Linked DNA regions of Anaerobacillus sp. CMMVII. Each later gene encodes a partner of the first gene's protein in a complex. Links are inferred from orthologs where the notes say so. Each region holds a gene or a part of one and is shown in the gene's direction. Other genes may lie near its edges.

Region 1 (3,711 bases):
TGGTCATTAATAACTTTGCAATTGAAAACTGCATGCCAAAGCTCACGTTTTACTTTGATATTGAGCCAGAAAAGGGATTAGCGAGAATTGCAAAAAATAAAGACCGCGAAATAAACCGACTTGATAAAGAAAATTTAGATTTTCATTATAATGTACGAAACGGTTATTTAAAGCTATTAACGATGTTTCCAGAAAGAATAGTGAAAATTAATGCAGATAGACCGTTAGAAGAAGTCGTTGCCGAGACAACGGCAAAAATAACCGAATATTTAAAGCAAGTTTAATCATCGAAAAAAACCTTCAGATTGTTGAAGGTTTTTTATAAGTATGGAACCTTTAATTATTCCTAAGCCAATTTTGTCTATAATTCAATTTTTCTAATAATCAAAATTACATAGATAGGTTCTTTATAGGACATCTGTTATAATAGGATAAATAAAGCTTAAAAGACTAAAGGATAGATATTACTATTATAGGGGGTAAAAAGGATGAAACTTGTTGTAGCAGTTGTTCAAGATAAAGATAGTAATAACTTAGCAAACGCTCTTGTAAAAGGTAATTTCAAAGCTACGAAACTTGCAAGTACCGGTGGATTTTTAAAAGCTGGAAATACAACGTTTATTATTGGTACAGAAGATCAAAATGTTAATGCTGTCTTAGACATTATTAAGGATAATTGTAAGAATAGAGATCAATTAGTTGCGCCGATTTCCCCAATGGGTGGAAATGCTGATTCGTATATTCCATATCCAGTGAATGTTAAAGTAGGTGGTGCTACAGTATTTGTAGTACCTGTAGATCAATTTGAGAGGTTTTAGGTGCGGTTAAAATGACTTGGAGAAAGTTATCTGAAACACAAGGAAAAGTAGTAAAAATAATTACAAATAGTATTCGTAAAGAGCGCTTATCACATGCTTATTTATTCGATGGTCCAAAGGGAACCGGAAAGCGTGAAGTAGCGTTGCAGCTGGCAAAAACATTCTTTTGCGAGAAAAAAGATCAATTTGAACCATGTGAGGTTTGTTCTGACTGTAAGAGAATTGCTTCTGGTAATCATCCAGATGTTCATATTATCCAACCAGACGGACAAACGATAAAGATAGAACAAATTCGCCAATTAAAAAAAGAGTTTTCGTATCGTGGTATGGAATCGGTACGGAAGTTTTATATTATTGAAGATGCTGAAAAGATGACAACTAGTGCTGCAAATGGACTATTAAAATTTTTAGAGGAGCCAGATGGGCAATCAATAGCAGTATTAACTACAGTCGAGGTGCATCGGATCTTACGTACAATTTTATCTAGGACGCAAATTATTTCATTTGTCCCACTGACACCATTACAATTGATGGAGAATCTTGAAAAGGATGGTATACCAAAGCCAATTTCCAAGCTATTAGGTCAGTTAACTAATGATTTGGATGAAGCTTACCAACTTTACCATGATGATTGGATTGCACAAGCTAGAGGCATAGTGATACAATTAGGGGAAGAAGTGTGCACAAGACCACATCAGGTCATGCTCACTTTGCAAGAAAGTTGGTTACCCCATTTTAAAGAGAAAAACCAATTAAATATGGGATTAGATATACTGTTACTTTGGTACCGTGATGTACTCCGGACCTTATTAGCAACTGACGATCAACTAATCTTTGTTGATCAGATCGATAAATTAGAACGACATGCATTAAAGAGCTCACAGCGAAAAGTTAGTCAGCATATGGCTGATATTCTAGAAGCGAAGAGACGTCTAAATGCAAACGTAAATCCTCAACTCTTAATGGAACAATTAATGCTGAGGTTACAGGAGGGATAGTGTATAGTGCATCAGGTAGTGGGTGTTAGATTTAAAAAAGCGGGAAAAATATATTATTTCTCCCCTGAAGATATAGATGTACAAAAAGGTGAGCTAGTAATCGTTGAAACTGCTCGAGGAATTGAGTTTGGTAAGGTTGTCATAGGAAGAAAAGTTGTTGGCGATCAAGACGTTGTATTTCCTCTAAAAAAGGTGGTCCGTGTCGCTAATGAAAAGGATCGGACAACGGTCGAAGAAAATAAGGCTGCAGCGAAAGAAGCATTTGAAACTTGCTTAGCGAAAATACACGAGCATAACCTTGATATGAAGCTTGTAGACGTAGAATACACGTTTGATCGAAATAAAGTACTATTCTATTTTACAGCTGATGGTAGGATTGATTTTCGTGAGCTAGTGAAGGATTTAGCTGCAATTTTTAGGACAAGAATAGAGCTTAGACAAATCGGTGTTAGAGATGAAGCGAAAATGTTAGGTGGAATTGGACCATGTGGTCGAATCTTATGTTGCTCATCTTTCCTCGGTGACTTTGAGCCAGTGTCTATTAAAATGGCGAAAGATCAAAGCCTGTCTTTAAATCCAACAAAAATCTCTGGTCTTTGCGGCAGACTAATGTGCTGTTTAAAATATGAAAATGATAATTATGAATCTGCCAAGCAAGAGCTTCCTGATATCGGAAAATCAATTGTAACAGCACATGGAAAAGGTCGTGTCATTGGTTTAAATATTTTGGAAAAGCTAGTACAGGTTGAGCTTGTCGATGCACGTATTATGGAATATACATTAGATGAGCTAATGAAAGAAGGAGTATTACCTACTCATACCACAAATATTGAGGTGTAAAGTTAACGTGGATAAAAAAGGGGTCTTTTCACGAGTAAGTCTTATGGAAGAAAAAATAGGTGGCCTTTATCGTGAATTAGGGGAGTTAAAAGAGCATTTAGCCCTCCTCTTAGAAGAGAATCAACATCTTAAGATTGAAAATGACCATCTACGTTCTCGGATCGAAAAAGCATCTGAACAAGAGGAAGAAGAAGTAAAGGTAAAAAAAGTAGAAGATGAAAAAATTGATATAGGAGAAGGTTATGATAACCTAGCTCGACTTTATCAAGAAGGATTTCACATTTGTAATCTTCATTACGGAAGTATCCGTAAAGAAGGAGACTGTTTATTTTGCTTGTCGTTCTTAAATAAAAAATAGTTGGAGGTGGACCTCTTTGGTCTATCTCTTTTTATGTTTCATATTTTTAATTACTCTCTAATCCTTTGGCAAGGTGTGACTTTAGCAATATGCTATATATAATTTGTTTTTTGAAGTAGGCTCTTTTCTATCAGATTGTTGCTATTAGCTTTTAGGTCGTACCCAAGCGAATGCTTGGTTCTTCACGCCTTGCGTGAAGCTTTTGAGAATAAATAAGCCATTGGGACAAATAAATTTGTCCCAAAAAGCTTATTTATTCTCAAAAGAAGACCTAAAATCCACAAAGTTTACGAAACAGCCATGAAGTAACATAGAAAATTGAAAATTAAACGTCCTGGAAACGGTTAGTATTCATTTGATATAATCAATTTTATTACAGCAACTCGAGAGGATATTTTATGGTGAAGATAGAGCATGATGAACGGGTTGATTACTTACCAAACGAAAAGTTAAAAATAATCCAAAGTCCCAATGTATTTTCTTTTTCAATGGATGCAGTGCTTTTAGCGAAGTTTTGTTATGTACCAATTCAAAAAGGAAAAATTGTTGATCTCTGTACTGGGAATGGTGTAATCCCACTCTTGTTAAGTGAGCGGAGCAAGGCAGAAATAGTTGGCGTAGAGATCCAAGACCGACTTTATCAGATGGCCATTCGTAGTTCCGAATTAAATAAACGACAAGAACAACTTCAATTTAT
Region 2 (3,778 bases), on another replicon or contig:
ATCTACATTGAACTTCCAAAAAGAAAGGCCGTGTACTTAATTGATACGGGAGGTATCGTAGATTTTAATCAAGAGTTAGTACCGAAAGAACGTGTATTTAACATTGGGAATGATGTACTGCTTCCGTTTTTACAGGCCAAGGGTGTAAGAAAGATAAATAAATTAATTTTAACCCATGGACATTATGATCATATCGGAGGGGCAGAAGCTATAGTAGGTAAGGTTGCTGTTGAAACACTTTTATATGGTGCAGTTCCATTAGAAGGGGAAATTGTAAAGGATTTGTTGAACAGCTTTGTTACCCTTGGTACTGAGGTCGTATATGTAAAACAAGGGGATTATTGGAGTAATGGAAATAGTGAATTTCTAATTATGGCGCCATATGGCTATGAACAAAAACTAAATGATCAATCGATTGTCATATATGCAACGCTAGGAGGCTTAAAGTGGCTATTTACAGGGGATTTGGAAAGGGACGGAGAGAAGCAATTAATAAAAATATATCCTAATTTCAGTGTTGATGTTTTAAAAGTAGGGCATCACGGGAGTAATACCTCAACGACGAGTGAATTGTTAGACAGGACTAAGCCAAGTGTTGCATTGATATCAGTGGGGAAAAATAATCTGTATGGTCACCCCCATCCAGAAACACTTGCCAGACTCGAAAATCAGAGAATGATGATTTTTAGAACCGATCAACATGGGGCAATCCGCTATGTATTTAAAGGAAACGGCGGAGGGAGTTTTGAAACTGTCATTGAAGTACCTTAATAAAGAGAAGAGGCTGACTTTGAAGGTCGTAAGGTTACGATCCTTTAGTCAGCCTCTTCACCCTGTAAAAATTAGACAAATAAGTCAATAACTACTGCAACAGCAAATACTGTGGCAAAAAATCCGAATGATACAACGAAACCTACTGCAGAATCTACTGCATCATTACGGTTGCTTTGGACTTCCTTTTCAAATTGGTTCATTGGACATCCCTCCTAATACAGTTTTTAGTATAAGCGAAAAATGATAAAAAATCTACATTTGTAACATTTTCTATATGTTTATGTGGGTAACTACCTAAAAAGTTTTGGACAGTCTTTTTAAAAGGCTGTTTTCGTAAATTTTGTTACTTTTAGAAAGAAGCGTTTTAAAATAATATGTTGTGAGTAATTTCAATCAGGCTATAACAATCTATAGGTAGTTGCGATCGGTTTAACGCAACCTCATATCGAACATTTTATTGTAATTATTGCATTTTAGGAATTAGCAATACTGTGAAATGTTGTCACCTATAGAATGAAACCGCATAGGATATGATATCTAATAAACGAGAAAAAACATCATTGATTATCGTCATCAGGAGGTATCCTAGGCACCTCTAGCTGACGTTTATCATAAATGGAGGGATTAACAATTCGGTTAATTCCTCTTTTGTTTTGTTAAGAGAAAATTTTAACTAGCTAAAAGTCCGTACGAGTAAGTTCAGGGACTAAGATGTTCACATTTTACTTGTACTAACTTAATTTCTATGTATAAAATTGTAATAACTAACATTTACATTAAAAGAAAGGGTATCAGAAAAATGAGCTTTTTACAAGTGCAAAAAAACATCAAAAAAGGCCAGTTGTCCCCTGTGTATTTGCTTTATGGTACAGAGACCTTTTTAATTGAGGAAACGATTCAGAAGCTCCTTACTAAAGTTCTAACAGAAGATCAATATGATTTCAACCTGTCTACATATGAGTTAAAGGAAACGCCAATTTCTGTTGCTATTGAGGAAGCCTTAACAATACCTTTTATGGGAACACATCGAGTCGTAATCGTTAAGGATCCACATTTTTTAACTGGAAAGGATCAATCAAAGGTTGAGCATGATTTAAAGGCTTTTGAGAATTATTTGGTAAATCCGATTCCCGAAACAATTTTTATTATTGTTGCTCCATATGAAAAACTTGATGAACGAAAAAAAATCGTTAAACTGTTAAAAAAAGAAGCAGAAGTCCTTGAAGCTGTTCCATTTTCTGAACAGGAGATGGAGAAGTGGCTTGATAGTCGTGTGAAAAAATATCATGTTGAAATAACCAAACCCGGTAAAGAGAAACTCATTCAACTACTTGGGAATAGCTTAATTATGATTGCCGGGGAAATTGAAAAACTTGCTCTATATGCTGGAGAAGGTGGAGTTATTGATGAATTAACTGTTCAACAATTAGTTTCGAAAACAACGGAGCAGGATGTTTTTTCCTTAGTAGATCATGTCGTCCATCGGAGAAAGCAAGCAGCTCTTCAAGTTTTTTATGATTTAATAAAACAGAAGGAAGAACCAATAAAGATACTATCTTTACTGGCACGTCAGTTTCGAATTTTATATCAAGTCAAGGAACTCTCAAGTCGAGGTTATTCTCAGCAAAACATTGCAGGTACTTTAAAGCTGCATCCTTATGTCGTTAAATTAGCAAACCAACAAGCGAATTTGTTTGATGAAAAAAATTTATTGCGATTTATTGATGAACTAGCTGAAACTGACTACAAAATCAAAACAGGTAAAATGGATAAACAACTTGCGTTAGAACTGTTTATCATAAGGGTATTAGGTGGGGAATAATTCCGTATTTCTAAAAACTACAAAAGAATATTTTTACTAAAGGCTCTTTTCTAAAACATTGCTCCTGCGGTTACTCGTCGCACAAAAAAACATGTTGCTTTTTAACCTAAAAAAATTGGAAAGATTCCTTAGATGAAGATATCACCCAATAAATTGAGTAAGAAAAGAGCACTACTTACTAAATAAGTAGTGAAATCTTAGTATTTACTTAAGCAACAAACTTTGCGAAAATAGCCTTACTAAAAAAGGGCTGACTGTTGTCAGGTTCCTCTAATGAGGAGCTTGACAACAGTAGCCCTTTTTTCATTTTCATATAATTATTATGCTGAAAGCTCGTTTAATTTCTTCGCTAGGCGAGATTTTTGACGAGATGCCGCATTTTTATGAATTAAACCTTTTGTTGCAGCTTTATCAAGCTTTTTGGTTGCAACCAAGAACGCTTTTTTAGCTTCTTCAACTTCGTTGCCTTCTACCTTAGCTTCGAAAGTTTTGATAGCTGTACGAAGTGCAGATTTAACTGAAGCATTTTGAGCACGACGTTTTTCACTTGTTTTTACGCGTTTGATAGCTGATTTAATATTTGGCATTCCTTTCACCTCCTTGATGCAACCGGATAAATTGCGAATATATAAGTACAACACATTGCATTGTAACAAAACTCTGGACTAATTGCAATAGGGGATTGAAAAGGAGAATAGCATAAAACTATACAGGGAACAATTTGTATAGAAAAAGTTATGAGGGGTGCTTATTATGTCTAAGGAAATTAATCTTGAGCAATATAACGTTCGAACTGATTTAGCTCTTGAGGCTCACGAGTTAGTCCAAGAAAGAGAAGCTAGAGGTCAATCAGAGCAAAAGCAAACAATCAATGGAGTTATTGTTAAAGAACGTGAAGAAGAGGGAGTACATATAACAACAGTTGATATTACTGAAGAAGGTGCCCAAAGGTTAGGGAAAAAACCAGGAAGTTATTTAACATTTGAGATTCAGGGCATCCGTAATAAAGATACTGAATTACAAGAAAAAGTTGAACGTGTTTTTGCAAAGGAATTTAATCAATTTTTAAAACAATTAGGGATTAGCAAGGATGCAAGTTGTTTAGTCGTTGGGTTAGGGAATTGGAATGTTACACCGGATGCCCTAGGTCCGATCGCGGTAGAAAATTTATTAATAACAAAA

What was found.
Region 2: holB (region 1) and holA share a complex: the UniProt entries of both Bacillus subtilis proteins name them as parts of the DNA clamp loading complex. The link is inferred for Anaerobacillus sp. CMMVII from one-to-one orthologs.

The regions. Positions count from the first base shown.
Region 1 is NZ_JACEHK010000001.1:58,648-62,358, forward strand. What follows is about bases 1-2,822. They hold holB (DNA polymerase III subunit delta'), read left to right. Parts: upstream 1-829; coding sequence 830-1,816; downstream 1,817-2,822. Other genes in these bases: tmk (dTMP kinase), read left to right, coding at 1-284; H1D32_RS00265 (cyclic-di-AMP receptor), read left to right, coding at 489-818; H1D32_RS00275 (PSP1 domain-containing protein), read left to right, coding at 1,823-2,656; yabA (DNA replication initiation control protein YabA), read left to right, coding at 2,664-2,822. Outside these bases: more of yabA, read left to right, coding at 2,823-3,014; H1D32_RS00285 (tRNA1(Val) (adenine(37)-N6)-methyltransferase), read left to right, coding at 3,413-3,711. UniProt on the Bacillus subtilis protein: DNA polymerase III is a complex, multichain enzyme responsible for most of the replicative synthesis in bacteria.
Region 2 is NZ_JACEHK010000015.1:491,216-494,993, forward strand. The notes cover bases 696-3,584. They hold holA (DNA polymerase III subunit delta), read left to right. Parts: upstream 696-1,573; coding sequence 1,574-2,596; downstream 2,597-3,584. Other genes in these bases: H1D32_RS19635 (DNA internalization-related competence protein ComEC/Rec2), read left to right, coding at 696-771; H1D32_RS19640 (YqzM family protein), read right to left, coding at 843-974; rpsT (30S ribosomal protein S20), read right to left, coding at 2,917-3,183; gpr (GPR endopeptidase), read left to right, coding at 3,350-3,584. Also shown: more of H1D32_RS19635, read left to right, coding at 1-695; more of gpr, read left to right, coding at 3,585-3,778. UniProt on the Bacillus subtilis protein: Part of the beta sliding clamp loading complex, which hydrolyzes ATP to load the beta clamp onto primed DNA to form the DNA replication pre-initiation complex.